Regions from separate parts of the Mesorhizobium montanum genome, predicted to be linked through region 4. Evidence: riboswitches for the same ligand, from Rfam matches in the RefSeq annotation. Region 4 holds a riboswitch; each other region holds the start of a gene.

Region 1 (7,387 bases), on a different contig from region 4:
TCCTCGGCGATGCCCGATTCGTTAGACTTGGCTTTCGAAAGGAGGGAGGCTTCGTCGGTGAGCATGACAGGGAGAATCGCATGCCCCTGCCCGATCACATCAGCGCTCGGCCTGAGGACCTGCCGCGGCTGATTGATGGGATGGAGGCCTTCGATCAAGGCCCCGCGCAAAACCTTGATGCAGTCATCGCCGCCGCTATCCTTGCCTTCGGCTTTGTCTACATCCATCCATTCGAGGACGGAAACGGCCGTATTCACCGCTATCTAATCCATCACATCCTTGCCACGCACGGATTCAATCCGCCGGGAATTGTGTTTCCCGTCTCGGCCGCGATCCTGGACCAGCTAGACGAGTACCGGCGCGTGCTCGAGAGCTATTCCCGGCGCCTTCTGCCATTGGTCCACTGGGAAGCGACGCCGCAATTCAACGTCCGGGTACTGAATGACACCGGGGATTTCTACCGCTTCTTTGATGCAACCCCGCACGCCGAATTCCTCTATGCCTGCGTTCAGCGAACCATCGAACGGGATCTTCCCAACGAAACCGCGTTTCTGAAGCGCTACGATCAGTTCCGGCAACAGGTGGATGCCTTTATCGACATGCCCGAGCGGCTGATCGATCTGCTCTTCCGTTTCCTCCACCAGAATGGCGGCCAGCTATCGAACCGCGCCCGCCAAAAGGAATTCGCCGCGCTGACTAATGATGAGGCAAGGCAGATCGAAGCGATCTACGCGCAAACCTTTGGTGCCGATTAACGGCGTGATCATCGCAAGAATCGAACTTTCAGCTCGGTGATTTGACAGTCTTCCGGCATTATTTAGCTCACACCTAAAAAGAATCGGGTCAACGAATGGCGTACGTATGGTGCGGTATGGGTGAGCCGCACGTCATATCCGCACTGGTAGCAAATCGTGCTGAACTGGCGGGTGCAGCTCTCACATCTGGTAAAGCCAAGGCCGAAGCGATCGGCGCCCAGATCGCACACGTTGACGCAGTGCTGTTCCTGTTCGGATATCGCGGCGATCCGCGCGACATCAAGCCCAAGGGCAAGCACTCTATATCTTCAAGCGGCGGGAGCTGCCGCGCCTCATGGCGCAAGTCGGACCGCAAGGAACCAACCGGGAAATCGCCCTGCGCGTCATCGAGGCGAAGGGATGGGATGCCGGCGACCGCACTTTGGTCGCTAAGGTGGCGAGTGCCATAAGAAGTTCCAAGAATTGGGACCGTCGCCGAAGAATGAACGCCCTTTAATTGGCTGCGCCGCCCCTGTTCGGTCGCAAATACATAGCCTTCAATATCAGATAGAGCCCCTTTCGGTCGACGGCACCGCCCAATAGGTAATTGAGCAAATCGTGGCGCATATCGGCCGTCATCGGTTGGCGGTATGGGATGGCTCGGTCCGTACGATTTCTTTCGAACCAATTAATAATTAGGAGGCAAAAATCGAGCGCAAGGATAGATTCCCTCCCGTCGATTAGGTCCTGCCTAGCGGTGGCTTTCTGCTCGTCGCTTCCTTTGAAATCGTACGGCACGTCCTCATTATATTCGTGGTCGAAGAAATTGCCCAAGAAGGGCTCTGAATTCAGATTAAAAAGGAGCAGGGCACAAATTTTTACGTGAGACAGCCGCGTCGTTTTTTCAGAGGTTTCCTCTGAAAGCCATTGCTGGTTGTCGGCCACCCACTGAGCGTGAATCTGCTTTGTGACGTTCGGAATGAAATGGGCTTCGAGTCCATGCACTTTGAAATTGGCGTAACAGAACTCGCGGAAAGCGTAGTTGAAAGATTCGTAGTCGGCGAGCCATTCATCCAACTTCTTTTCATCGAACGGAATCATACAGGCGAGAACTCCAAGCCCCAAAGCAAGAGGGCGAAGGTTGGTAAACCTTCGCCCTCTAAAAGGAAATAAAAAAACGGGGTTACGCGGCGGTTTTCACCGTCTCGTTTACCAATTCGACGGTAGACACATACCCGAGGGTTTTGTCAGGATCCGATTTGATAACGGCGCGACCATTTTCGTACAGCTTTTTAAATCTGGAAATGTCGCGCGGAAGGGCGCACCGTTCAGCGCTCTTCGGCAAGCCTCTCTCTGGCATCATCGTTCTCCCGGTCCTGTCCCTGGCTTGGGCCGTCTGTCGTGGCGGCGCCATACAAGCAACGCACATATTTGTCAATTTTCGGCAAATATGCAACGTGCATTTAGACGCATTTAAAATGCGTCGACCGTCATTTGGTTGCCGTTTAGACGATTTTCGATGCGAAAAGCGATTAAATTTTGTCCACGCTTCGCTGCCAATATCCAGTCCACACTCGGCTGATTGGGTGATTAAGCGAGGCGTTGGCGACGGCGAGATACTGCTCGCCATTGCTTACAACGGCGGTTGTCCTCACGCCATGCCATCTCTGCTGCGTAGGCATGAAGATAGCGACCGCTGACTTGATGATGGGTGCCGATCTCAGCGCGGCGCAGGCGGGAGAAGAAGCTTTCGGCCTAATTGGCGCAAGCGTCCCCGTGCTGGTCTCGGGCGCGCGATCTGTCGCCGCCATGTGCGCGAACTTTTCCGCCCGTTTGATCAGCAGCCGATCAGCGCCGCGGCCTGAAGGCGCTTGACAAGATAGCGGCGGCCCGGTCAATTCGAAAGCATTCACCAGGGGAGTCCCGGCAAGGGGCTGAGATACTGCTGGCTTTGCGGCGCAGTGACCCGTTGAACCTGATCCAGTTCATACTGGCGTAGGGACGGTGCAAGCGCTTGTGGGCGTTCATGCCCGAAGACCTGTCTCAAGCAGGCCTACCAAAAGCGTCTTTTCATCCTTCCGGCACCGAACTGGGTCTCCAATGCAACGAGCAAAGGAGCCTCAAATGAATGCCTTGACCCTGACCGTATCGACTGGACCGCTGCCGGCCTCGCGGAAGATCCACAAATTCGGCGTCCTCCATCCGCAGATCAGGGTGCCCATGCGCGAGATCGCGGTCCATCCGACTGCCGGCGAGCCGCCGGTGACGGTCTACGACCCGTCAGGCCCCTATACCGACCCCGCGATCGAAACCGATATCGAAAAGGGTCTTGCCCGCCTTCGTCAGGACTGGATCGCGGCGCGCGGCGATGTCGAAGCCTATGACGGCCGCCATGTGAGGCCGGAGGACAACGGATTTGCGACCGGCGAACGGCTGACGCCGGAATTTCCGATCCGCAATCGCCCCCTGCGGGCGAAAGCCGGCAAGGCGGTGACCCAGCTTGCCTATGCGCGCGCCGGCATCATCACGCCCGAGATGGAGTTCGTCGCGATCCGCGAGAATCTGGGCCGCGAGGCCCTGCGCGGCAAGCTTGAGCGCGACGGAGAAGCCTTCGGCGCGGCAATCCCCGACTTCGTGACGCCGGAATTCGTGCGCGACGAAGTGGCGCGCGGACGGGCGATCATTCCCGCCAACATCAATCATCCCGAGAGCGAGCCGATGATCATCGGCCGCAATTTCCTGGTCAAGATCAACGCCAATATCGGCAACTCCGCCGTCACCTCGTCGATGGCCGAAGAGGTCGAGAAGATGGTGTGGGCGATCCGCTGGGGCGCCGACACGGTGATGGACCTGTCGACGGGCCGCAACATCCACAACATCCGCGAATGGATCGTGCGCAATGCGCCGGTGCCGATCGGCACGGTGCCGCTTTACCAGGCGCTGGAAAAGGTCGGCGGCATCGCGGAAGACCTGACCTGGGAGGTCTACCGCGACACGCTGATCGAGCAGGCCGAGCAGGGCGTCGACTATTTCACCATCCACGCCGGCGTGCGGCTGCACTATATCCCGCTGACCGTCGACCGGGTCACGGGCATTGTCTCGCGCGGCGGCTCGATCATGGCCAAATGGTGCCTGCACCATCACCGGGAGAGCTTCCTCTACGAACACTTCGCCGAGATCTGCGACATTTGTCGCGTCTACGACGTGTCCTTCTCGCTCGGCGACGGGCTTCGTCCGGGCTCGATCGCCGACGCCAACGACGCCGCGCAGTTCGCCGAGCTGGAAACGCTAGGCGAGCTGACTCAGATCGCCTGGGCCAAGGACTGCCAGGTGATGATCGAGGGGCCCGGTCATGTGCCGATGCACAAGATCAAGCAGAACATGGACAAGCAGCTCGCCGTCTGCGGCGAGGCGCCGTTCTATACGCTGGGGCCGCTGACGACCGACATCGCGCCGGGCTACGATCACATCACCTCCGGCATAGGTGCTGCCATGATCGGCTGGTTTGGCACGGCAATGCTCTGCTACGTCACGCCGAAGGAACATCTCGGCCTGCCCGACCGCAATGACGTCAAGACCGGCGTGATCACCTACAAGATCGCCGCGCATGCAGCCGATCTCGCCAAGGGCCACCCTGCGGCGAAGGTCAGGGACAATGCGCTTTCCCGCGCGCGGTTCGAGTTCCGCTGGGAAGACCAGTTCAACCTGTCGCTCGACCCCGAAACGGCGCGCTCGTTCCACGACGAAACCTTGCCCAAGGAGGCGCACAAGCTGGCGCATTTCTGCTCGATGTGCGGGCCGAAATTCTGCTCCATGCGCATTTCCCACGACATCCGCGCCGAAGCCCAGAAGGAGGGGATGGCGGCCATGGCGGAGAAATATCGCGCAGGCGGCGATCTCTATATGCCCGTCGAAACGCCCGAGGCGGAAAAACAGGCTTTGGCGCAGAAAGATCAGGAGACGCGCTGAGCCATGCGCAGCGTCCTTGTCAAGGGCGCCGGTGTGGCAGGCCTCACCGTCGCCCATGAATTGGCCGCGCGGGGTGCGTCGGTCACAGTTGCCGAAATTCGGAGCCAGATAGGCGGCAATGCCTCCTGGCTCGCCGGCGGCATGCTCGCCCCTTGGTGCGAACGCGAAAGCGCTGAAGAGCCGGTTGTCACGCTCGGCAAGGTTTCGGCCGACTGGTGGGAAAGGACACTGCCCGGGCTCGTGAGAAGGGCCGGCACTCTCGTCGTCGCCCATGCGCGCGACGCCTCCGAGCTCGCGCGTTTTGCGGCTCGTACGCGCAATTGCGAGTCCGTCGACGAAGAAGCGATTGCCGCCCTCGAGCCCGATCTTGCCGGCCGCTTCCGCCAGGGCTTGTTCTTTGCCGGTGAAGCTCATCTCGATCCCCGTCGGGCTCTCGAAGCCCTCGTCGATAAGCTGCGCGCGATGGGCGTCGTCTTCCTTTTCGAGGCGGGCGAGATGGCCCTTTCCGACTTCGATCAGGTGATCGACTGTACGGGCATCGCGCGGGCCGACGACGATCTGCGCGGCGTGCGCGGCGAAATGCTGCTCCTCCGCACGCGTGATGTCTCGCTCGCGCGGCCCGTGCGTCTCCTCCATCCGCGTCATCCGATCTATATCGTGCCGCGAGCCGATCATCACTTCATGGTCGGGTCGACCATGATCGAAAGCGACCACGATGGGCCGATCACCGCCCGCTCGCTGATGGAGCTCCTCAATGCGGCCTATGCACTCCATCCGGCGTTCAGCGAGGCCGAAATCGTCGAGACAGGAGTGGGCGTGCGCCCTGCCTATCCCGACAATCTGCCGCTGGTGAAGTGTTGGAAGGACGGCACGATCACGGTCAATGGCCTCTACCGGCACGGTTTCCTGCTTTCACCGGCCATGGCCGAGCAGGCTGCCGGCCTTCTCTTCAATTCATCTGCCGGCAATTCATCTGCCGGCCTGGAGTCTGAAAATGAAGCTGATCGTCAATGGCGAAGCGCTTGAGGTCGAGGCGACGACGCTCGCCGCCCTTTTGAAGGAACTCGACTATGAGGGCGGCTGGCTCGCCACCGCGCTGAACGGCGATGTCGTGCCCGCGGCCGAACGGACGGAATTCCGGTTGAGCGATGGCGACCGGATCGAAATCCTGTCGCCCATGCAGGGAGGCTAGCCGATGTTCGATCTTCTCGGGACAAAGCTTGCCTCGCGCCTGCTGCTGGGCACCGCCCAATATCCTTCGCCGGCGATCCTTGCCGAAGCGGTCAAGGCGTCGGGCACCTCGGTGGTCACCGTTTCGCTGCGCCGGGAAATGGCCGGCGGCAGGGGCGGCGAGCAATTCTGGTCGCTGATCCGCTCGCTCGGGGTGAGGGTGCTGCCCAATACCGCCGGCTGCCATTCCGTCAAGGAAGCCGTGACGACCGCGAAGATGGCGCGAGAGGTCTTCGGCACGCCGTGGATCAAGCTCGAAGTGATCGGCAACCACGACACGCTGCAGCCCGATGTATTTGGCCTTGTCGAGGCGGCACGCATCCTGTGCGAGGACGGCTTCAGCGTATTCCCCTACACTACCGACGACCTCGTCGTCGCCGAGCGGCTGCTCGAGGCGGGCTGCAAGGTGCTGATGCCGTGGTGCGCCCCGATCGGTTCGGCGCTCGGACCGATCAACATCATGGCGCTGCGCTCGATGCGAGGAAATCTCCCCGACGTGCCGTTGATCGTCGATGCTGGACTCGGACGGCCGTCGCATGCGGCAACAGTGATGGAACTCGGCTTTGACGCCGTGCTCCTCAACACGGCGGTCGCCAAGGCTGCCGACCCGGTGGGCATGGCGCGCGCTTTCAGCAAGGCGGTCGATGCCGGCCGCGAAGCCTATGCTTCGGGACTGCTCGAGCCGCGCGACGTCGCCGTGCCATCGACGCCTACATTGGGCAGGGCGGTTTTTTCATGAAGCTCGATCCCTTCTATCTGATCGTCGACAGCGCCGCCTGGATCGAACGGCTTGTGCCGCTCGGCGTCAGGCTGGTGCAACTCCGCATCAAGAATATGGACGAGGACGGGCTGCGCGCGGAAATCCGCAAAGCGAAAGCCTTGTGCGCCCGGCATCATTGCCAGCTCATCGTCAACGATCATTGGCGCCTCGCCATCGAGGAGGGCTGCGACTTCGTCCACCTCGGCCACGAGGATCTGCGGACCGCAAACCTCCCCGAGATACAGGCGGCCGGCATCAGGCTTGGACTGAGCACCCATGATCATGCCGAACTGGAGACGGCCATGGCAGCCGACCCCGACTACGTCGCGCTGGGTCCGGTCTATCCGACCATCCTGAAGACCATGAAATGGGCGCCGCAGGGGCTCGAGAGGCTTCGCGCCTGGAAGGACGCCGTCGCACCCATTCCGCTGGTCGCCATCGGCGGTCTCAATCCCGAGCGGCTTGATGGTGTTTTCGAGGCCGGAGCCGACAGCGCCGCGGTGGTGACGGACATAACGCTGAACCAAGATCCCGAAGCGCGCACCGCGCAATGGATCGAAAAGACGGAGCAATGGCGCTGAGTCAAAACGTGAATGTGCTTGTCGTTGGCGGATCGGATTCCAGCGGGGGTGCCGGAATTGCGCGCGATATCGAGACGATCTCTTCAATAGGCCTGCGCACTTGCGTTACTGTC
Region 2 (7,387 bases), on a different contig from region 4:
TGGCTCTGATGGCCGGCATCGGCATCGCGGCCGCGGACGAGGTGATCGTCACGCCCGAGCAGCAGACCGTGGTCAGGGAATATGTCCACAAGCATCCGGTCGCCTCGGTCAACGTGCTCGGCCTTGAGCTCGGCATCGGTTCGACTGTGCCTGACACGGTAGAGCTGCAGTCGGTACCCGACGTGCAGTATCGTTATGCGGTCGTCAATGACCACACGGTGCTGATCGATCCCGGCACGCGCCGCGTCGTTCAGGTGATCCAGTAACGCCTGGCGGATTGGAGCCCGATGCTGCTCCCGATGCATCGGGGAAGGATCGGGCTCTTCTCGCATCCGAGCATATCGCCTAAAGTGAGCAACGGTTTGGGAGGCAACGAACGAAAGGAGTCGTTGCCATGCATCATCCACACGTCGAATCACCAGATATCGCCCGGCAGGTCGACAGACTGCTGGCCGAACGCGGCGATGGGCTGCTGTCGATCAGGCAGGCGGTCGCGCTGCTGCGCGAGCGAACCGGAACCGAGCGTTCCGACGCCGACTTGGCCGGACTGATTGCCAAGAAGGCTGCATATCTCGGCATTGTGGTGCTTTCCGACGACCGGTGAGCCATCACCCGATCTTGCTTCAAGAAGTGTTCGCGCACCGCTTCTACACCCAAGACGCCGCGCGAAAATTCGGCTAATGTTCGCGCCGGGGAACCGTCCCAACCTTAGGAGGCGACAGTGACGGACGACAGGCACGAACGCATTCGCCAGCGGGCGCACGAGATCTGGGAACAGGCCGGCCGTCCCGAAGGCTCGCATATGGAGCACTGGGACCAGGCCACGGCTGAGGTCGATGCCACGGGCAAGCCGAAGGCGAAGGGCCCGAAGAAGACCGCCGCCGCCAAGGTCGAGAAGCCGAAAGCCGCGAAGGTTGAAAAGCCGGCCAAGGCGAAGGCGACCAAGCTCAAAGCCAAGGGCTGAGCCATTTCGGCGACCAATTGGCCGCACCCCCCCGTTTTGATCTTTGCGGCAAGGTGAGGCGCGGCCGCGCCTTTTGACGATTCACGGCCGAGCACCGGCCTGCCAAATAGCCTTAGAAGTAGCGACTGCTAATATTAGCGATATTTAATAGATAGACTTTGGGTCGACAGGAATTTACCGATTATCTCAGGTCATCCCTGTGTCATCCCGGCAATACGGAGTCTTTCTGTTTCAATCGTCCCAGTAAAAGTCAGATTTTGATCAGACCAGCCGGTTGACTCGTCGTCCTTTATCATGCGCTTTTCCCGTCCTGGCTTCAACTTGGGGATTGGCTAATGCAGGGTATCAACCGTTTCATTTCATTAGCATTTCTGGCCGCGGCAAGCGGCTTTTCGGTGTCGGCGCTGGCGGCGCCGCCGGTCGAGTATGTCAAGGTGTGCACGTCCTATGGCGCGCGATACTACTACAGCCCCGGTACCGACACCTGCATCAATGCCAATACCGGCGAGACGCGCCGCGCGATCGAAAATGGCGTGGTTGACGGCAAGACGGCGCTGGCGAGCAAGGTCGACGACATCGATGGCCGCGTCCAGCGCGCCTTCGAAAGCGCTTCCGTGGCCACGGCATTGAGCAGCCCGGATCTGGTGCAGGGCGAGCATTTCGGCGTGCGCGTCAACTGGGGCAATGCCGGCCAGTCCAACGCCATGGGCATCACCGGCGCGGCCGTGCTCGGCGAGGGCTTCATGTCCGGCGGCAAGGGCCGGCTGGCCGGTGCAGCGGGCATCGGTTTCTCCGGCAAGACGGTCGGCGGCAATGCCGGCCTGCAACTCACCTGGTAAGCGCGGCCGGGGGGCATCATGTTCAGATATCTTCTTGCGCCGGCGATCCTCGTCGCAGCAACGCTCTTCGCGGCACCATCTCAGGCCGCGGTCGCTATCTTACTTAAGATCTGCTCGAGCTATGGGCCTAACTACTACTACAGTCCGGGCACTGACACTTGCATCAACGCCGACACCGGCGTCACCAAGCGGGAAGTCAATGACGGCGCGGACGGAACCACCACCGTCACCGGCAAGACGGCGCTCGCCAGCCAGGTCGACGATATCGACAATCGCATCACCCGCGCTTTCCAGAACGCCTCGATCTCGGCCGCTCTTTCGGCGCCCGACCTCGTCCAGGGCGAGCATTTTGGCCTGCGCGTCAACTGGGGCAATGCAGGCGATGCCAATGCCTTCGGCATCACCGGTGCCGCGGTTCTGAGCGAAGGCTTCGCCCATGGCGGCCGCCTGACCGGCACGCTCGGCATCGCCTTCGCCGGCAACCAGGTCGGCGGCAATGCCGGGCTGCAGTTCAGCTGGTAGGGGACGAACCGCTACCGCCCCGCTTGCTTCCTGGCGTAGAGGGCGACCGCGCCGAGGAAGGCAAGCGCGGCGGTATCGCAGGCGGCCCGCGACGGCCACGGACCCTTGGCGAAAAGGACCGCGTCCGCGACCGGGACCGTCAGCCCGTGCTTTCTGGCGAATAGGGCAACTTCGTAGGGCTGATCGTCAGGTCGTGCGCCGATGTCGATTTGCTGTTCCATCAAACGTATTCCTCCCTGGTATGCGGCTATGCCCTTCCTTCGCCCGGGAGAATTAACGCCCGGCCGCTCGCCCGCGTCCACCAATTGGCGATTGTGTGAAACGATGCATTTCTCGAGGTGTGGAGCCGAAGGTTGCAGAGGGCCGCCTGAGTTCCGCGGACAACCGTCTTCGCCGCGTAATTCGCGCCCCTGCCGGCCTATCAGGTTCTTCCGACGGGTCTCACCACGCATCGCTCGACATCGCAAACCTCACCCCCGCCGCGATCATCGCGCTTTCGCATTCGCTGATCAGCCTGAGATTGCGCAGATACCGCGCCACCGTCTCCGCCAGCCAGGCCGCGCAGGCTTCGACATAGGCGCGGCCATGCACCAACCTGCCGGTCGAAAGCCGCTCCTCCTTCTCGGCGATCACCTTCAGATATTGCCGGATGAAGCGGATGTCGTCGGCGATGTCCTGGCTAGCAATGCGCCAGGCGCCTGCGAGGCGCTCGCGCTCGCGGAGCGGCAGTGGCGACAGCAAAGGGCGGGAGAGGTCGGCAAAAGCGGCGTGGTTCGCGGTGTTCAAGCAAATTCCCTCAAAAGAAGGGAAATATCGTACTTTATGTACGAAAAACAGTCAAGCGAGATTCGTACAATTTGAACGATTCGCTTCTGCATCTCTTAGAGGGAGATGAGGCGCCCGGCCCGATTGCTCTCGCAAAAAAAGCTTTCCGATTCGCTCAACCGGTGCTTTAACGCCCGTATCCACAGGGGTGCTCCGTACGGTCGGGGCTGAGATGGGGGCGGCAAGCCTCCGGACCCTAAAGCTGATCTGGATAATACCAGCGGAGCGAGGCGGGCCATGTTTTCCGGCGCACAGATTTCCCTATATCCGATGGCTGACGATTTCGTCGGCGTCATCCTTGGCGCGCTCGGCGCGCTCGAACCCTACCGCGACAGGCTGAGGATCGAGACCGACGACATCTCGACGCTGCTGGTCGGGCCGCCCGAAGTGCTGTTCCCGGCGATGCGCGACCTGTTCGTGGCGGCGGCGAGAAGCGGCAGGCACTGCGTGCTGTCGGCCGCCGTCTCGCGCGGCTGCCCCGGCGAACCGGACGACCCGATCTGCCGCTCCGATGAGATCGGCGGCCCGGCGATCCCGCTCGACGAACGCAAGCTCGCCGCGCTCGGCGCGGTGCAGGCGACGCCGTCCGCGGACCAGCCGGTGGCGGCGCAATTCTCGCTCTATGTGATGGGCACCGGTGACCACATGGACGAGATCTGCGGCTGCATCGATTTCCTGAAAAACTCCGGTGTCTTCGAGCGCTCGAAGCATTTCTGCACCAAGCTGCGCGGCGATGCCGGCGCGGTGTTCGCCACGCTGAACGAAGCCTTCTGCCGCTTCGGGCCGAGTGCGGGGCATGTGACGCTCGACATCACCATCTCGGCAAACAGCCCGACCGCGGTTTGAGCCCGCGGTTCAAGCTGTCGAGGAGATTGTCGTGGTTGTTTGGTACGATCCATCCGGGGGAAGTGTCCCCAATCCTACTTCGCAAGTAGGGCATACGTCGGCGACTGGCGAAGCCCGTCGCGACAGCCAATCTCCCCCCTTGAGGGGGAGATCAGCCTTCACCACGGCCTGCGCCAAAGCTGCCCCTGCTGCCCTCGCTTTCGCCCTTCTCCTCATCGCCTGGGAGCTCTACGCCCGGCTCGGCGGCATCGCGCCCACTGTCCTGCCCGCACCCTCCCGCGTCCTGCAGCAGGCCTGGGAGAACCGAGCGGCACTGGCGCAAAACACGGCTCCCACCATCCGCGCCACGCTGGCCGGTTTTGCCTGTTCGCTCCTCGCTGCCTTCATCCTCTCCGCGCTGGTCGATTTCCGGCCCCGCTTGCGCCGCGCGCTGTTTCCGCTGCTGATTGCCAGCCAGACCTTGCCGCTGGTGGCGATCGCGCCGCTCGTTGTCCTTTGGTTCGGCTTCGGGCTCTTGCCAAAAATCCTGCTGGTGGCTTTGGTCACTTTTTTCCCGATGATGGTGGCGCTGGTCGAGGGCTATACCGCCACGAGCACGGAAATCGGTCAGATGCTCGCCGCCATGGGGGCAGGGCGCTGGCGCATTTTCTGGCTGGCGCGGCTGCCCTCGGCGCTGCCCTATTTCTTCGCCGGCTTGCGCATCTCCATCACCTATGCCGTGGTCGGCGCGATCTTTGCCGAATATGCGGGTGCCGCGAAAGGGCTGGGCATCTACATGCTCGGCGCCAAGAACAATTTTCGGCCCGACCTGGTGCTCGCCGCCGTCGGCGTCAGCTCGGTTTTGACGCTCGTTCTGTTCGGACTTGCCGTGCTGGTGCAGCGCCTCGCCATGCCCTGGGAAAATGCAAGGAGCGAGAGGGCGGGGCGCGAGGGCAGGTCCGAGCCTTCGAATGAGGATCGGCCATGACCCGCCTCGAGCTCCGCAACGTCCGCAAAAACTTCGGCCCGCTCGAGGTTCTGGCCGGTATTTCGCTGCGTGTCGGCGCGGGCGAGTTCGTCTCGATCCTCGGCCCCTCCGGCGCCGGCAAGTCGACGCTGTTCCAACTGCTCACCGGCGCCCTCAAGGGCGAGGGCGAGATGCGCTTCGACGGCGCGCCGCTCGACAACACCCGCTTCGCCTTCATGCCGCAGCGCGACGCGCTGATGCCGTGGCGGCGCGTCATCGACAATGCGACGCTGGGCCTGGAAGTGCAGGGCGTGAAGCGCCGGGTCGCGCGGCAACGTGTGGCGCCGCTGTTCGCCGAGTTCGGCCTCGCTGGCTTCGAGCGCGCCTGGCCGTCCGAGCTTTCCGGCGGCATGCGCCAGCGAGCGGCGCTCCTGCGCACCGTGGTGCAAGAACGCGACATGCTGCTGCTCGACGAGCCTTTTGGCGCCCTCGATGCGCTGACCCGCGCCGCCATGCAACGCTGGCTGGAGACGATGTGGGAGAGCCATCGCTGGACGGCGATGCTGATCACCCACGAAGTGCGCGAAGCAGTGCTTCTGTCCGACCGCATCTATGTGCTGTCGGCGCGGCCCGCGCGCGTCGTACGCGAGATCGCGGTGCCGCTGCCGCGCCCGCGCACCCAGAGTGCCGCACTTGCCCGTGAGGCGGCCGCGATCGAAGCCGGCATCCTCGACACCCTGCTTGGCCAGCCGCCGACCCGAATTCCCCGATCATCCGATGGAGAGACGAAATGACTGACCTGACCCGCCGCCAGGCGCTGTTTCTGGCTCTGGCCGCCGGCCTGCCGCTCGCAGGGGCCGTCTCACGCGCCCGGGCCGCCGCGCAAAAAATCACCGTAGCGCTCGACTGGACCGTCAACACCAACCACATCGGCCTGTTCGTCGCCCGCGACAAAGGCTTCTATCGCGACGCCGGATTGGAGGTGGAAATCCTGCCCTACGGCGACACCGGCTCGGGCACGCTGGTCGCCAATCGTGTCGCCGATTTCGGCGTTTCCGGTTCGCTCGGCCTGTTGACCCAGAAGAGCGCGGGCGCCGACCTGAAGGCCGTCTACGCCGTCGTCCAGTCCGAGACCGGCCGCGTCGTCTTCAACGCCGACCGCGCCGCGATCACGAGCCCCAAGAATCTCGATGGCCTGACTTATGGCGGCTTCGGCAGCGCCTGGGAAAACGCGCTGATCTCCACCATCATCCGCCATGACGGCGGCAAGGGCGTCTTCAACACGGTGACGCTCGGCACCTCGGCCTACGAGGCTTTAGCCAACGGCGCGGTCGACTTCACGCTGGAGGTCTCGACCTGGGAAGGCGTCGAGGCGGAGCTCAAAGGCCTGAAGCAGCGCAGCTTCCGCTACGCGGACTATGGCGTGCCGGACGAGCACACCACGCTGATCGTCTCCAGCAACGCCTTCCTCGCGGCCAACCGACAAGCGGCTGCGGCCTTCGTGCAGTCGACACGGCGCCTTCGCAGTCGACCACGCGAAAGAGGCGGGCGACCTGTTGATCGCGGCCAACAAGGACACGCTGACAAATCCGGCGCTGGTATACGCCTCGCTGCAGGCGCTGAACGATGCCCACTTTCTGAAGAGCGCGACCGGCGCCATCGGCACGATGGAGAAGGCAAAGATGGAGGCGATGGGCGGCTATCTGTTTGCCTCGGGGATACTCCTCGATGGCGACGGCAAAGCGCTGAAGGAGAAGCCGAATTTGGCGACTTATTTCAAGAATGAGTTTTTGGGGTAGGGGACGTCGAAACCGCCAATTTCCCCGGCGGGGAGGTTGGCTGTGCGGCGGCCGGTGCCAATCGCCAACGCATGCTGTTCGGTCTATTTCGCCCCAAGACCGTCAGCCGTCTTCAGGTCGGCCTCCGCGCGTTCGCGGTTGCCTTTGGCCTTCCACGACCTGCTTCGGGCGTTGTAGAAATCGGCGGATTTCTGATTGAGCGCGATCGCCTGGTCGTAGTCGACAATGGCCTGGTCGTGATCACCCTTATGCGCCCAGGCGAGGCCCAGCGCGTAGTAGGCATCGGCCATTTTCGGATCCAGATCCACGGCCCGAGCGTAGTCGGCGATGGCGCGGTCGTCGTCGCCCTTGAATGACCAGGCGACGCCTCGGCTATAGTAAGCGTGGACATCGCCGCCTGTCGGGTCGACGCCCATTCCCTGCGTAAAGTCGGCGATGGCGCGATCGTAATTGCCGCTCTGTCCCCAGGCCTCGCCCCGGGCGTAATAGGTGGCGGCTTGTTTCGGGTCGATATTAATCGCACGATTGTAGTCGGCGATTGCGCGCTCGTATTTGCCCGTGGATGCCCAGGCTGCGCCTCTGTTCTGGTAAGCTTCGACGCCGTCGAAACCTAGGCTGATTGCCTGGCCGAAATCGGCGATAGCCA
Region 3 (7,387 bases), on a different contig from region 4:
CCTTGCGGATCGCCTTCACATCGGCCTCGACCAGGTCTTCCTGGCCTAGATGGACGAAATCGCAATCCTCCTCGATCGAGAGGCGCCAATAGTCGTTGACGATGAGCTGGCAGCCGTGACGGTCACACACTGCCTTCGAAGCACGAATCTGTCGGCGCAGCGAAGCTTCGTCCTGGTCCTTGATGCGCAACTGCACCAGCTTCACCCCCAGCGGCACCAGACGCTCGATCCATGCGGCGGAATCGACGATCAGGTAGAACGGATCGAGTTTCATGAGAATGCCGCCATGCCGATGAGGGGGGTCGAGGGGACAGCCATGTCGCGCGGCTCGAGCAGGCCGGCGTAATGGCCCTGGCGGCCCGCCTCGACAGCCTTGCCGAAGGCAACGGCCATGGTGACGGGATCGCCTGCCTTGGCTATCGCTGTGTTGAGCAGCACTGCGTCGTAACCGAGCTCCATCACGGCCGCGGCATGGGACGGGCGGCCGATGCCGGCATCGACGATCAGCGGCACGCCGGGGAAATGGCCGCGCAGGCTTCGCAGCGCATCGAGGTTCTGCGGCCCGCGCGCCGAGCCGATCGGAGCGCACCAGGGCATCAAAAGCCGGCAGCCGACATCAAGCAGGCGTTCGGCTACGACGAGGTCGTCGGTCGTGTAGGGAAAGACCTCGAAGCCTTCCGAGGCAAGGATCCTTGCCGCTTCGACCAATCCGAAGACGTCGGGCTGCAGCGTATCGTGATTGCCGATCACTTCGAGCTTGATCCAATTTGTGCCGAATACCTCGCGCGCCATCCGCGCCGTCATTACCGCTTCGCTCACCGAATGGCAGCCGGCGGTGTTGGGCAGGACGCGAACGCCGAGCGACTGGACCAGAGACCAGAACTGACCGCCGGATTTGCCGCCGGAGGATTCGCGGCGCAGCGATACGGTGACGATCTGCGTGCCGGATGCCTTGACCGCCTCGGCCATGACTGCGGGCGAGGGATAAAGCGCTGTCCCAAGCAGAAGGCGGGACGAGAGTTTCTGTCCGTAGAGTTCGAGCATACGATCAGCCTCCCTTCATCGGCGACAGGATTTCGATGCGGTCGCCTTCGGTGAGCCGGCAGCGGTCGCGCTCCTTAGCCGGCACGACGTCGCCGTTCAGTGCGGTGGCGAGCCAGCCGCCCTGGAAGTCGAGTTCGCTGAGCAACGTGGCGAGCGTTTCGGCAGCGACGTCATGGCTCTGACCGTTAACGATGAGCTTCAAGAGCAACCTCCTTTGCGGCGGGATTTCCCAGGATGATGTCGGCTGCCTGCCGCGCCATGGCCGGCGCAAGTAGAAAGCCGTGGCGGTAGAGCCCATTGATGCGAATGTTCCTCCCGTCGCGCTCGACGCGCGGCAGGTTGTCGGCAAAGGCGGGGCGCACGCCCACGCCTGTTTCGACCAGCTCAGCTTCGCCGAAGGCTGGATGCAGGGCGCAGGCGGCGCTGAGCAGCTCCATGGCCGAGCGCGCGGTGATCGGGCCTTCGGCATCGCACTCGATCATCGTCGCGCCGACCATGAACAGGTTTTCGCCGCGCGGCACGACATAGACCGGGATGCGCGGATGAAGCAGGCGCACGGGCCGGGCCAGCGAGATCTCGCCTGTTCGCAAGATGAGCATCTCGCCGCGCACGCCGCGCAGTTCCGGTTGCATGTCGGCGATACCGGTGCAGTCAACCTCGACATCCGGGATGGCCGACACGGTGCTGCGGCCGAACTCGAGGCGAACGCCCATGCCGAGCAGCTGGTCGCCAAGTGCAAGCAAAGCCTTGCGCGGATCGAGGTGCGCTTCATCGGCAAAGAACAGCCCACGCGCGAACCGGCCAGCAAGGGCAGGTTCGAGCTCTGCGATATCGCCGGCGCCGAGCTGCGTGAAGCCACATGTGCGGCGGCCGAACTGGTGCAGTTCGCCAACGTCGCGAGCAGGCGCCACCACCAATGTGCCGCTACGCGAGACATGACCGGGCAATGCTGCGTCCCACCAGTCGGCCGCGCCCCGCCCGAGCGTCAGCACCGCCTCCTCGGCGCTTTCGCGCTCGCACCAGGGCGCGAGCATGCCGCCGGCCTGCCAGGAGGCACTGCCGGCGATCTCGATGCGCTTCTCGACCACGGTCACGTCGGTGCCGGGCGTCGCCAGCTCGTGCGCGAGCGTCAATCCGGCGACGCCAGCGCCGCGAATGAGCACCTTCATGGCTTGGGCGTGCTGCCCGGGGCGCCGTCGACGGGCATATAGAGGTCGCCGCCGTCACGGTACTTCGCCGCCATGGCCGCGAACCCTTCCTTCTGGGCTTCAGCACGGATGTCGTGCGAGATCCGCATGGAGCAGAATTTGGGGCCGCACATGGAACAGAAATGCGCCACCTTGTGCGCCTCCTTCGGCAGCGTCTTGTCGTGGAAGGCGCGCGCCGTCTCGGGATCGAGCGAGAGGTTGAACTGGTCCTCCCACCTGAACTCGAAGCGCGCCCGCGACAGCGCGTCGTCCCTGACCTTGGCGGCCGGATGGCCCTTGGCCAGATCGGCGGCGTGCGCGGCTATTTTGTAGGTGATGACGCCGGTCTTGACGTCGTCGCGATCAGGCAGGCCGAGATGTTCCTTCGGCGTGACGTAGCAAAGCATTGCGGTCCCCAACCAGCCGATCATCGCCGCTCCAATGCCAGAGGTAATGTGGTCGTAGCCGGGTGCGATGTCCGTCGTCAGCGGGCCGAGCGTATAGAACGGCGCTTCGCCGCAGACCGCGAGCTGCTTGTCCATGTTCTCCTTGATCTTGTGCATCGGCACGTGGCCGGGGCCTTCGATCATCACCTGACAGTCCTTGGCCCAGGCGATTTTGGTCAGCTCTCCAAGCGTTTCCAGTTCGGCGAACTGGGCTGCGTCATTGGCATCGGCGATCGAGCCGGGGCGAAGGCCGTCGCCGAGGGAGAAGGAGACGTCATAGGCTCTGGCGATGTCGCAGATGTCCTCGAAATGCTCGTAGAGGAAGCTCTCTTTGTGGTGGTGCAGGCACCACTTGGCCATGATCGAACCGCCGCGCGACACGATGCCGGTGACGCGGTCGACGGTCAGCGGGATGTAGGGCAGGCGCACGCCGGCATGGATGGTGAAATAGTCGACGCCCTGTTCGGCCTGTTCGATCAGCGTGTCGCGGTAGACCTCCCAGGTCAGATCCTCGGCGATGCCGCCGACCTTTTCGAGCGCCTGGTAAAGCGGCACCGTGCCGATCGGCACCGGCGCGTTGCGCACGATCCAGTCGCGGATGTTGTGGATGTTGCGGCCGGTCGAGAGGTCCATCACCGTGTCGGCGCCCCAGCGGATCGCCCAGACCATTTTTTCGACCTCTTCGGCCATCGACGATGTGACGGCGGAGTTGCCGATATTGGCGTTGATCTTGACCAGGAAATTGCGGCCGATGATCATCGGCTCGCTCTCGGGATGATTGATGTTGGCAGGAATGATTGCGCGTCCGCGAGCCACCTCGTCGCACACGAATTCCGGTGTGACGAAGTCGGGGATCGCGGCGCCGAAGGACTCGCCGTCGCGCTCAAGTTTGCCACGCAGGATCTCGCGGCCGAGGTTCTCGCGGATGGCGACGAACTCCATTTCGGGCGTGATGATGCCGGCGCGGGCATAGGCAAGCTGGGTAACGGCCTTGCCCTGCTTGGCCTTGAGCGGCCGGGTGCGAATGGGAAATTCCGGCGTCAGGCGCTCGCCGGTCGCAAAGCCGTTGTCTTCCGGCAGCACATGACGGCCGTCATAGGCTTCCACATCGCCGCGCGCCATAATCCATCGGTGGCGATGCCGGGCAAGGCCGTTCTCTATGTTCGTTTCGACGGTGGGATCGGTGTAAGGGCCGGAAGGATCGTAGACGATAACCGGCCGCTCGCCGGCTGTCGGATGGACGGAGATTTCGCGCATTGGCACCCTGATCTGCGGGTGCATGGCGCCGAGCTTATAGATTTTCCGCGAGGCGGGCAGCGGTCCCGTCGACACGGCGGGGGTCAAGGCATTCATTTGAGGCTCCTTTGCTCATTTGCATTGGAGACCCAGTTCTGTGCCGGAAGGATGAAAAGACGCTTTGGTCGACCTGGTCGAAACAGGTCCTCGGGCATGAACTGCCGCAAAGCGCTCGCACCGTCCCTACGCCAGTATGAACTGGATCAGGTTCAACGGGTCACTGCGCCGCAAAAGCCAGCAGTATCTCAGCCCCTTGCCGGGACTCCCCTGGTGAATGAGTCGAATTGAACGGGCTGTCGCCACTTTGTCAAGCGCATTTGGCCCGAGGCGGCGACCGGCGGTCGCTCAACTTGCGCCTGGAAATCGTCACGTAAGGGTCACGCGCCGGAGACCAGGGCAGGAATGGCCAAAGGCATATTCGCCTCGTCAAGAATGGAGAAACTGTATCGTCCACGTAAATCAAGCTCGACCGAGTAGCTCAGGCGGTCGCGTATGTGATTGCCCGGGTCGAAAGTGAGGATCCGCGGTTTCAGCAAGGTGATTTCGGTTTCGTCCAAATAGACGGAATTGCAGACGATAATCTGGTCGCCGGGCCGGCAGGTGCGGGCGGCGGCGCCGTTGAGGATGCAGCATCGCGAGCCGCGTTCGCCAAGAATGACATAGGTCGAAATTCGGGCGCCGGAATTCTTGTTCCAAATCTCCACGAATTCCATGGGCAGTATCCCTGCTGCCTCGCAGTGGTCGGGGTCCAGAGTTATCGATCCGTGGTAATTCAGGTTCGCTTCGGTGACGTGAATGCCATGAAGTTTGCCGGCTACTATCTTTCGCATGAGCCCTCTTTGTCCTTCTTATCTCTATCCGTCAGGTCGTCAGTGGAGCGTGGTCCGCTAGATTCCAACCACAAGCGCGCCGCCGCTTAAGCCGGCGCCCGCCGCCGCCAGAAGTATTGTTTCGCCAGACCGAAACGGCTCCGTCTGGTTGGCCAGCGACAGCGACAGAGGGATCGTCGCGGCGGAGGAATTGCCGTATTCAGCGATCGTCTTGACGACGGCCCGATCGGCAACGCCGAGGTTGCGCCCAACAGCATCAAAAATGCGGGCATTGGCCTGATGCGGCACGAACCGATCGATGTCCTGCGGCCGCATCCGAGCAGCAGTGAGCGCGTCCTGCGAGCAGGCAGTCATCATCTCCACTGCCTTGGCGAACACTTCGCGACCGTCGGTGATCGTCATCCGGGTCTGCTCTAGGTCGAGGTCGCCATGGAACGGGGTGTTGCTTCCGCCGGCGGGAATCTGGATCAGCCCGTAGCGCGAGCCTTCGGAATCCACCGAAGCACCGAGAATGCCTCGATCCGCGTCATCGCACGGACCGATCACAATGGCGCCGGCGGCATCGGCAAACAGGACGGCGCTGGCGCGCTCGGCCGGATTGATGCGGCGGCTGAGGATGTTGGCGGCAATGACAAGGGTGGATTTGCCGTGCAGGCGGGTGAAGCCATCGGCGAACATCAGCGCATAGATGAAGCCGGCGCAGGCGCCGGCCAGATCGACTGCGCCCGCCCGGCCGAGCCCGAGTCGATGCGCAACCAGCGGCGCGCTGGGCGGCAGAAGGTGATCCGGTGTCGAGGTGGCAAGCAAGAGCAGACCGACGTCGCCACGGTCGATGCCAGCATTCGCCAGCGCCATGTCGCCGGCATGCGTGGCAAGGCCTGACAGCGTGTCTTCGTCTGTTGCCCAGAAGCGTGACCGAATTCCGGTGCGCCGCTCGATCCAGCCGGGTTCGAGCCCGAGATTGTTCTCGATCTCGGCATTCGCCACCTTGCGTCCAGGCACATGGTGGCCAAATCCGAGAAGGCGCGACGACCTGCTCATGGTCTCGAACCGAAGCGTTCGCCGGCCTCCTCGACGGCGTCATAAAGCCCGTCGAGCTCGTCGCCGGTGACGCAGTAGGGCGGCAGAAGATAGACGACGTTGCCGAGCGGACGCACAAGTAGCCCCTTGTCGAGGAAGAACGCACGCAGCTTCGGCCCGATCTCGGCGAGATAGCCGGCGGAGCCGGTGCGCAAATCGAGTGCGGCGATCGTGCCGGTCGCCCGGCTGTCGGTGAAGAAGGGATTGTTGCCAAAGCGGCGAAGCCCGGCAGCCTGCTTCGCACTCAAGGCCGTGATCCGCTCGGCCAACGGCTCGTTCTGCCAGATCTCGACATTGGCGAGCGCGGCCGCGCAGGCAATCGGATTGGCGGTGTAGGAGCTTGAATGGAAAAAGGTCTTCTTGCGGTCCTCGGAATAATGAGCCTGGAAGATCGCATCGGTGGCGAGCGTGGCGGCCAGCGGGATCGCGCCGCCGGTCAGGCCCTTCGAGGTGCACAATATATCCGGAGAGATCGACGCCTGCTCGCAGGCGAACATCGTTCCCGTGCGTCCCCAGCCAGTCATCACCTCATCGGCGATGAGCAGCGTGCCGGAGGCCTCGGCGATCTTCCTCAGTTCGGTGAGAACCCAGGCCGGATACATCAGCATGCCGCCGGCGCCAAGCACCAGCGGCTCGACGATCAGCGCGGCGGCGCGCCGATCGCCGACGACTGCCTCGAACCGATCCAGTGTTTCCTGTTCCCGTCCAGCGGCCGGGAATGGGAGGGTGTCGACCTCGAACAGCAGCGGCTCGTAGGCGGCGTTGAAGACGCCGCGAGCGCCGACACTCATCGTGCCGATGGTATCGCCATGGTAACTGTGTTCCATGACGACGATCCGCGAACGCGGCGCGCCGATGTTGCGGAAATAGCCGAGCGCCATCTTCAGTGCGACTTCGACCGAGGTCGAGCCGCTGTCGGAATAGAACACCCAGTCGAGCCCGGACGGCGCGAGGCTGACCAGCGCCTCGGCCAGCCGTTCTGCCGGCTCATGGGTGAAGCCAGCGAAGATGATCTGGTCGAGGGTCGAGGCGGTCGTCTCGATCGCCTTCATGATGCGGGGATGGCGGTGGCCATGGGTGACGACCCACCATGAGGAAATGGCGTCCAGGATGCGCGTGCCGTCGGCCTTGTGGAGATAAGCGCCTTCGGTCAGGACGATTTCAGGCATCGCCGGCTCAAGCGCATGCTGCGTGAACGGATGCCAGACTTGAGACTGCGACATCATTCACCCCCGGTAATCAGCGCGAGGTCGAAGCTGGCGATCATCGCGTCGCTCAGCGTTGCGGATGTCAGCGGATCAAGGTGCGGCAGCCTGCCGAGCTGCCGCACATTGCCGAATTCCACGATTGTCTTTTGCGTATCGGCCATCTCATCACCGATGAAGGCGACGCCGATGAGCGGGATGGAGCGAGCCCGCAGCGCCTCGATCGATAGCAGCGTGTGGTTGATGGTGCCGAGCGCTGTTCGGGCGCACAGGATGACCGGCAGCCGCCATTGCTGGAA
Region 4 (7,387 bases):
GCGGTCGTGGCTGACCAGGATCACGGTTCCGGCAAAGCCGGCGACCAGCTCCTGCAGCAGTTCCAGCGTCTCCATGTCGAGATCGTTGGTCGGCTCGTCGAGCACCAGGAGATTTGCCGGGCGCGCCAGCACACGCGCCAGCAACAACCGCGCGCGCTCGCCGCCGGAAAGCTCGCGCACCGGCGTGCGCGCCTGCTCCGGCTTGAACAGGAAGTCCTTCATGTAGGAGACGACATGGCGCTGCTCGCCATTGACGACGAGGTTCTCGCCGCGACCGTCGGTCAGGTAATGCGTCAGTGTCTCCTGCGGGTCGACGGCCTCGCGTTTCTGGTCGAGCGTTGCGATCTCCAGATTGACGCCGAGCCGCACGGTGCCTGCGTCCGGCGCCAGCTCGCCGGTCAGCATCTTCAGAAGCGTCGTCTTGCCGGCGCCGTTCGGTCCGACCAGGCCGACGCGGTCGCCGCGCTGGATGCGGGTCGAGAAACCCTTGACCACGGTGAGGTCGCCGAAGCTCTTTTCGATGCCCTTCGCCTCGATCACCAGCTTGCCGGACTCGGCGGCGTCGCTCGCCACCATGGTCGCGGTGCCTTCGGCGCCGCGATGGCCGCGGAAGCGCTGGCGCATCGTCTGCAGTTCGCCGAGGCGGCGCATGTTGCGCTTGCGCCTGGCGGTCACGCCATAACGCAGCCAGTGCTCCTCGCGCACGATCTGGCGGCCGAGCTTGTGCTGTTCGCGCTCTTCTTCATCAAGCACCTGGTCGCGCCATTCCTCGAAATGGGCGAAGCCCTTGTCGAGCCTCCGCGTCCGGCCGCGATCGAGCCAGATCGTGGCGCGCGTGACGCGCTCGAGAAAGCGGCGGTCGTGCGAGATCAGGATCACCGCCGACGAGGTGCGGGCAAGCTCCTCTTCCAGCCATTCGATGACCGAAAGATCGAGATGGTTGGTCGGCTCGTCGAGCAGAAGGATGTCGGGCTCGGGCGCCATGACGCGAGCAAGGGCTGCGCGGCGCGCCTCGCCGCCGGAAAGGTCGTTCGGCCGCTCCTCGCCGGTCAGGCCGAGATGCTCCACCAGATAGGTTGCGCGATGCGGATCGTCGGCCGGACCGAGGCCGGCCTCGACATAAGCGCGCACGCTGGCGAAGCCATCCATATCCGGCATCTGCGGCAGGTAGCGGACGGTCGCCGAAGGCTGGCGAAACACCTCGCCGTCCTGCGGCTCGATCATCCCGGCGGCGATCTTGAGCAGCGTCGACTTGCCCGAGCCGTTGCGGCCGACCAGCGCGATCTTCTCGCCGGCGGATGCGCTAAGCGCCGCGCCATCGAGCAGCGGGGTGCCGCCGAAGGTCAGTTTAATGCCGTCGAGATTGAGAAGTGGCGGCGCCATGTCAACTTTCTGGAAATGTCAGCTTTCGGGAAGGGGATAGGGGTGGGCCAGAAGCAGCGCCCGGCCCCGCTCAAGCGCGATGCCAAGCCGCCCTTTGACCTCGTTTGATATAGTGAGCGAGGAGCCGAACGCTACCTCGACGCGGTCTAGCGGCCATTTGGCGCCGGAGACCGTCAGGCCGGCCAGATCGGAGAAGCCGAGCACCGAAAACAAGGTGCCATCATCATAATCGAAGCTGGACTTGCCAGGCAGGATGGGAACGCCCTCCTGCGCGCCGCTGGTCAGCAGAACGCGCGTGCCGGCGGCGGCCAGCCGCACGGCCAGCGCCAGATGCAGGAAGGCATGGTCGGCGCGCTTGCCGCCAAAGGCGCCGACCAGCACCAGGCTGGTGGCGCCGCGCTGGAGCGCTTCCGCTATGGCGAGCTCGCCATCGGTCATGTCCTTCTCGGCCGGGAAGACCTTGCGCGGCACGGCGGCCAGATTTTTCGGCAGGTTCGCCGGCACCGAGTCGAAATCGCCGACCCAGAGCTCAGGCATGAGGCCAAGCAAGCGAGCATGGCCGATGCCGGCGTCGGCGGCAATGATGCGCGAACCCTCGATCTGGCGTTCGATCCGCGGCGTGCGAATGAGCTCGCCGCCAAGCAGGATGGTGAATGTGCCCATGGCCGTCGCCCTTATCAGCCCGCCGGGCGAAACGGAAGCCGGCCACTTCGTAACGTTGCGTCCCGAACATTAGATGTCCGGCAAACTTCCGCTTGCGCGCGGCTTCGGGCGGGCCTATCTGTCGAAACGCTCTAACGGGGTGCCGGACGTGATCCGGCTGAGAGGCGAAAAGCCAACCCGCTGAACCTGATCCGGTTTGTACCGGCGGAGGGATTAGACGTTTCGGAACATCCGACGCCTCAATTCCTTGTCACTCGAACGAAGGAGGCGCCGATGCGCACGGTATTGTCCCATCTCATTCTCGCCACCGGCCTTGTTTCGCTCCTGGCAGGCGTCAGCCCTGCCGCCGCGAAGGACAAGCTCACCGTCTATACCTATGAGAGCTTCACCGCCGATTGGGGTCCCGGCCCGGCCGTCAAGAAAGAGTTCGAGGCCGAATGCGGCTGCGACCTCGAATTCGTCTCGGTCGCCGACGGCGTCGCCCTGCTCAACCGTGTCAAGCTGGAAGGCGCCGGCACCAAGGCCGATGTCGTGCTCGGCCTCGATACCAATCTGACCGCCGATGCCAAGGCGGGCGGCCTGTTCGCGCCGCATGGCGAAGTCTCCGGCATCAATGTGCCCGGCGGCTGGAGCGACGACACTTTCGTGCCCTTCGACTATGGCTATTTCGCCGTCGTCTACGACACCCAGAAGCTGAAGACGCCGCCGAAGAGCCTGAAGGATCTGGTCGATGGCGACGGCACCGACAAGATCGTCATCCAGGATCCGCGCACCTCGACGCCGGGCCTCGGCCTGCTCCTGTGGGTTAAGTCGGTCTATGGCGACAAGGCGCCGGAGGCCTGGGCAAAGCTGAAGCCGAAGGTCTTGACGGTGACGCCGGGCTGGAGCGAGGCCTATGGCCTGTTCACCAAGGGTGAGGCACCGATGGTGCTCTCCTACACTACATCGCCGGCCTATCACATGGTGGCCGAGAACACCGAGCGCTACCAGGCAGCCTCCTTCGAGGAAGGCGAGTACCTGCAGATCGAAGTGGCGGGCATCACCACGACCGGCGCGAAGAACCCGCTGGCGCGAAAATTCATAGCCTTCATGACCGGGCCGAAATTCCAGGACGTTATTCCGGAAACCAACTGGATGTTCCCCGCCGGTAAGACCGACAAGCCGCTCAACCCGGCCTTCGACAGACTGGTGAAGCCGACCAAGACCTTGCTGTTCAGCCCGGAGGAGGTCGCGGCCAATCGCAAGGCGTGGGTGGACGAGTGGCTGGTGGTGATGAGCAAGTAGGTGGTCTTGGTTATTATCCTTCCAAGATGATCGCTCTACGGCGCCCCCCTCTGTCCTACCGGACATCTCCCCCTCTAGGGGGGAGATTGGCTGTCACCTCGACTTTCGCCAATCTCAAACGTTGCAAAACAGAGCGGGACGTCGAAGCTGTTAATCTCCCCCCTAGAGGGGGAGATGGCCGGCAGGCCAGAGGGGGGCGCGAAGGAACGCAGCGTTCGCTAGCTCAAGCCCACATGGCGCAACGTGCAGCCGCGCTCTGACTCCCGCATTACCGCAGGCGTCGTCGCGCTTGCGGCAATCGCCGTGCTTATCGGTGGTGCTTTCGCCGGTCTTATCCTCGAAGGCGCGCATGATCTCTCCGGTGCTGCCGCCGCCTTCGACGGCTACCTCTTCCGCGTCGCCCGCTTCACGCTTTGGCAGGCGTTGCTGTCGACGCTGCTGTCGGTCGCGCCGGCGCTGTTGGTGGCGCGCGCGCTGTCGAGACATCCGGCCTTTGCCGGCCGCCGCCTGATCCTGCAGCTGTTCACCGTGCCGCTGGCACTGCCGGCGATCGTCGCGGCACTCGGTATATTGACGCTCTATGGCCGGGCCGGGTACTTCGCCGGCGTCTTCGCCAGGCTTGGCGGCGGAGAGTGGCCGGGCATATACGGCCTCTCCGGCATCCTTGTCGCCCATGTCTTCTTCAACCTGCCCTTGGCGACGCGCCTGTTCCTCGAGGCGCTGGGCACCATTCCAGCCGACCAATGGCGGCTGGCGAGCCAGCTTGGCATGGGCGCACGGCCGGCCTTCCGGCTGATCGAATGGCCGGTGCTGCGCGCGGCTCTGCCGGGGATCGCGGGGCTTGTCTTCATGCTCTGCATCACGTCCTTCACCATCGTGCTGACGCTGGGCGGCGGTCCGGCAGCGACGACGCTGGAGGTCGCCATCTACCAGGCGCTGCGCTTCGATTTCGATCCGGCGCGTGCCGTGGTGCTGACGCTTTTGCAGATCGCCCTGACCTTCGTCGTGGTCGTCGTGCTCACGCGGCTCGGCGCCAACACGGTCGGCGATGCCAATCTGCCGGTGGCGCCGCGCCGCTACCTTTCGGCGGGCCGGATGGAAAGCGTGCTGAACGCCGGCGTCATCGCGCTTGCCCTGCTGTTCGTCGCCGGACCGATGGTGGCGACGTTGCTTTCTGGCCTGGGGGCTGATCTCGGCCGTCTGGCGGGTGAGGAGGCGGTGCGCCGCGCCACCCTCACCAGCGCGGGCCTCGCCTTCCTCGCGGCGCTGCTCAGCGTGACGTTGTCGCTGGCGCTGATCGCCGCGCGGCGCGCTCTGGCCTTGCGGCGCCGGGCTGGCGGCGCCATGAGCCTGCTTGAACACGCCACCGACACCGGCGCCGGCTTCGTGCTCGTCGTGCCGCCGATCGTGCTTGGCGCCGGCTGGTTCCTGGCGCTACGCAATGTGGCGGATGTGTTTGCCATTGCCCCGGTCATGGTCGTCGGCGTCAACGCGGCGATGGCGATGCCGTTCGCCATCCGTGCCATTCGCCCCGCCTATGACGCGGCGAGCGAACGGCATGAGCGGCTTTGCCTGGCGCTTGGCGTATCCAGCTGGAACCGGCTGCGCCTGATCGACTGGCCGTCGCTCAGGCGGCCTTTAGCCACCGGCTTTGCCTTCGCAATGGCGCTGTCGCTTGGCGATCTCGGCGTGATCGCGCTGTTCGGCAGCGATTCCGTGCAGACCTTGCCTTATCTACTGCTGGCGCGCATGGGCAGCTATCGGACAGCCGATGCGGCGGGACTTGCCTTGCTGCTCGGCATCGTCTGCCTGATGCTGGTGGTCGTCGCCGACTGGTTGGGGCGAGAAGGAAGGTCATGACGACAACCATCAACGGTACCGTCGCGGAGAAGGGCCTCGCCGTTACGCTGGACGACGTTTCGTTCAGTTACGGCGAGGCATCCTTCCGCTTCAACGCCGAATTCGCCGCCGGCAGGGTCACCGCAGTCATGGGGCCGAGCGGCTCCGGCAAGTCGACACTGCTCAATCTGATAGCCGGCTTCGAAACGCCCCGCACGGGCAAGGTTCTCCTCGGCGGGGTCGATGTCGGCAATGCGCCGCCCTCGGCGCGCCCGGTGTCGATGGTGTTCCAGGAAAACAACCTGTTTGCGCATCTTCCGGTCGAAGCCAATGTCGGGCTCGGCCGGTCGCCGTCGCTGAAGCTCGGCGATGCCGATCGGGCGGCGGTCGCAGAGGCGCTGGCGCGGGTTGGTCTGGCGGGCAAGGAAAAGCGGCTGCCGCGCGAGCTTTCCGGCGGCGAGCGGCAGCGCGTGGCGCTGGCGAGAGTCCTGCTGCGCGCCCGGCCCGTATTGCTGCTCGACGAGCCTTTCGCATCGCTCGGCCCGGCGCTGCGCGACGACATGCTCGACCTTGTCGCCGGCATCCATGCCGAGCGCAAAATGACGGTCCTGTTCGTGACGCATCAGCCGGAAGATGCGCGCCGCATCGGCCAGGACATGGCATTCCTCGATGAAGGGACGATCGCGGCGATCGGCCCGGCCGACGATTTCTTCGATCGATCTGGACCGGATGCGTTCAGGCGCTATATCGGCGATCGAGGCGGCACCGTTGCCGGATCACAACATATTGCCCGGAAGCGGACATAATTTACGGCCAAACCGGCAATGGGCGATCCGGCGTTTGCTTGCCTTGTCCGGGGGAGTGTGGCTAGGTCCGGCCATGCTGGTCCGGCGGGGCCGTGATTTGCCGAAAGATTTCGAAAGGAAGCCGATCTGACGACCGGCGCGGAGAAAGTGTGGATGAGGCCGCTGGCACGATTTTTCGCGCTGGCGAGCGTTGCCGTGCTGGCCAGCTGCCAGATGTTCACGCCGCCGGACGTGCAGGAGAGCGGCTTCCAGCCTTCCGACAAGCCGATCACCGTCGACAATGTCGTCGCCAATGCCAAGCTCGCCGAAATGGCGAAGGCACAGCATCCGCGCATCCTGGCCACCTATGGCGGCGAATATTCCGACCCCAAGCTCGAACGCATGGTGGCCAAGGTTGTCGGCAATCTGACGGTGGTGTCGGCCAACCCGACCCAGACCTATCGCATCACCATCCTCAATTCGCCCAACGTCAATGCCTTCGCGCTGCCGGGCGGCTATCTCTATGTGACGCGCGGCCTGCTGGCGCTGGCTAACGATTCCTCCGAGCTTGCCGCCGTCATCGCGCATGAGATGGGCCACGTCACGGCGAATCATGGGCTGCAGCGGCAGCAGCTCGAGGCCGAGGAAGGCCTGGCGACCAAGGTGGTTTCCGACGTGCTCGGCGACAGCCCGACCGCAAAGGCGGCGCTGATCCGCGGCAAGCTGAGGTTGGCGCAATTCTCGCGCAACCAGGAACTGCAGGCCGATGCCATCGGCATCAAGTCGATCGGCGAGGCGGGCTACGATCCCTATGCCGCCGGCCGCTTCCTGCAGTCGATGTCGGCTTATACGGATTTCCGCTCGGCCAGCGGCGCCACCGACGCCAGCCTCGATTTCCTGGCGACGCACCCCAACACGCCGCAGCGCATCGATTTGGCGCAGCGCCTTGCGCGCAATTTCGGCCCGCCCGGCTTCGGCACGCGCGACCGCGACGCCTTCCTCGCCGGCATAGACGGCCTGCTTTACGGCGACACGCCGGAAGAAGGCTATGTGCGCGGCCAGACCTTCATGCACCCCAATCTCGGTGTCTCCTTCACGGTGCCGGACGGTTTCGTCATCGACAATACGGCTGCCGCCGTCACCGCGACCGGGCCGGGCGATATCGCCATCCGCTTCGACGGCGTGGCGATCGACAAGTCCGTGTCGCTCGCCAACTACATCCGCAGCGGCTGGGTGGCGGGGCTCGAAGACGCCAGCGTGCACCAGGACACGATCAACGGCAACGATGCGGCGACGGCGCATGCCAGCGCGCAAGGCTGGCAGTTCGACATCGCCGTGATTCGCGCCGGCGGGCAGGTTTACCGGCTGCTGACGGCCGCGCCCTCGGCCAGCACTTCGCTGGATCCGGTCGCGCGCTCGGTCAGCTCATCCTT

What was found. A riboswitch is a leader RNA that binds a small molecule or an ion and turns the genes downstream of it on or off. The one in region 4 is predicted to bind thiamine pyrophosphate.
Region 1: another riboswitch for thiamine pyrophosphate. It lies ahead of thiC (phosphomethylpyrimidine synthase ThiC); the one in region 4 lies ahead of thiB (thiamine ABC transporter substrate binding subunit).
Region 2: another riboswitch for thiamine pyrophosphate. It lies ahead of RFM68_RS23655 (YkoF family thiamine/hydroxymethylpyrimidine-binding protein); the one in region 4 lies ahead of thiB (thiamine ABC transporter substrate binding subunit).
Region 3: another riboswitch for thiamine pyrophosphate. It lies ahead of thiC (phosphomethylpyrimidine synthase ThiC); the one in region 4 lies ahead of thiB (thiamine ABC transporter substrate binding subunit).

The regions. Positions count from the first base shown of each region.
Region 1 covers NZ_JAVIJF010000022.1:15,307-22,693, reverse strand. Annotated here, with positions in the region: gene RFM68_RS26255 (Fic family protein) at 1-755, shown strand, start outside; gene RFM68_RS26250 (hypothetical protein) at 1,248-1,835, opposite strand; partial or broken gene RFM68_RS26245 (transposase) at 2,267-2,510, opposite strand; TPP riboswitch at 2,639-2,754, shown strand; gene thiC (phosphomethylpyrimidine synthase ThiC) at 2,859-4,703, shown strand; gene thiO (glycine oxidase ThiO) at 4,707-5,729, shown strand; gene thiS (sulfur carrier protein ThiS) at 5,698-5,895, shown strand; gene RFM68_RS26225 (thiazole synthase) at 5,899-6,672, shown strand; gene RFM68_RS26220 (thiamine phosphate synthase) at 6,669-7,274, shown strand; gene RFM68_RS26215 (hydroxymethylpyrimidine/phosphomethylpyrimidine kinase) at 7,265-7,387, shown strand, end outside.
Region 2 covers NZ_JAVIJF010000018.1:103,172-110,558, forward strand. Annotated here, with positions in the region: gene RFM68_RS23620 (DUF1236 domain-containing protein) at 1-266, shown strand, start outside; gene RFM68_RS23625 (hypothetical protein) at 395-604, shown strand; gene RFM68_RS23630 (DUF2934 domain-containing protein) at 722-964, shown strand; gene RFM68_RS23635 (porin) at 1,300-1,803, shown strand; gene RFM68_RS23640 (porin) at 1,822-2,325, shown strand; gene RFM68_RS23645 (hypothetical protein) at 2,337-2,546, opposite strand; gene RFM68_RS23650 (hypothetical protein) at 2,767-3,111, opposite strand; TPP riboswitch at 3,285-3,397, shown strand; gene RFM68_RS23655 (YkoF family thiamine/hydroxymethylpyrimidine-binding protein) at 3,388-3,996, shown strand; gene RFM68_RS23660 (ABC transporter permease) at 4,136-4,963, shown strand; gene RFM68_RS23665 (ABC transporter ATP-binding protein) at 4,960-5,736, shown strand; partial or broken gene RFM68_RS23670 (ABC transporter substrate-binding protein) at 5,733-6,741, shown strand; gene RFM68_RS23675 (tetratricopeptide repeat protein) at 6,825-7,387, opposite strand, start outside.
Region 3 covers NZ_JAVIJF010000010.1:146,934-154,320, reverse strand. Annotated here, with positions in the region: gene RFM68_RS15625 (thiamine phosphate synthase) at 1-274, opposite strand, end outside; gene RFM68_RS15620 (thiazole synthase) at 271-1,044, opposite strand; gene thiS (sulfur carrier protein ThiS) at 1,049-1,246, opposite strand; gene RFM68_RS15610 (FAD-dependent oxidoreductase) at 1,230-2,213, opposite strand; gene thiC (phosphomethylpyrimidine synthase ThiC) at 2,210-4,030, opposite strand; TPP riboswitch at 4,136-4,252, opposite strand; gene panD (aspartate 1-decarboxylase) at 4,351-4,803, opposite strand; gene bioZ (3-oxopimeloyl-[acyl-carrier-protein] synthase BioZ) at 4,861-5,844, opposite strand; gene RFM68_RS15590 (adenosylmethionine--8-amino-7-oxononanoate transaminase) at 5,841-7,106, opposite strand; gene bioD (dethiobiotin synthase) at 7,106-7,387, opposite strand, start outside.
Region 4 covers NZ_JAVIJF010000001.1:492,106-499,492, reverse strand. Annotated here, with positions in the region: gene RFM68_RS02385 (ABC-F family ATP-binding cassette domain-containing protein) at 1-1,383, opposite strand, end outside; gene RFM68_RS02380 (thiamine diphosphokinase) at 1,402-2,046, opposite strand; TPP riboswitch at 2,172-2,276, shown strand; gene thiB (thiamine ABC transporter substrate binding subunit) at 2,320-3,330, shown strand; gene thiP (thiamine/thiamine pyrophosphate ABC transporter permease) at 3,574-5,190, shown strand; gene thiQ (thiamine ABC transporter ATP-binding protein) at 5,187-5,975, shown strand; gene RFM68_RS02360 (M48 family metalloprotease) at 6,129-7,387, shown strand, end outside.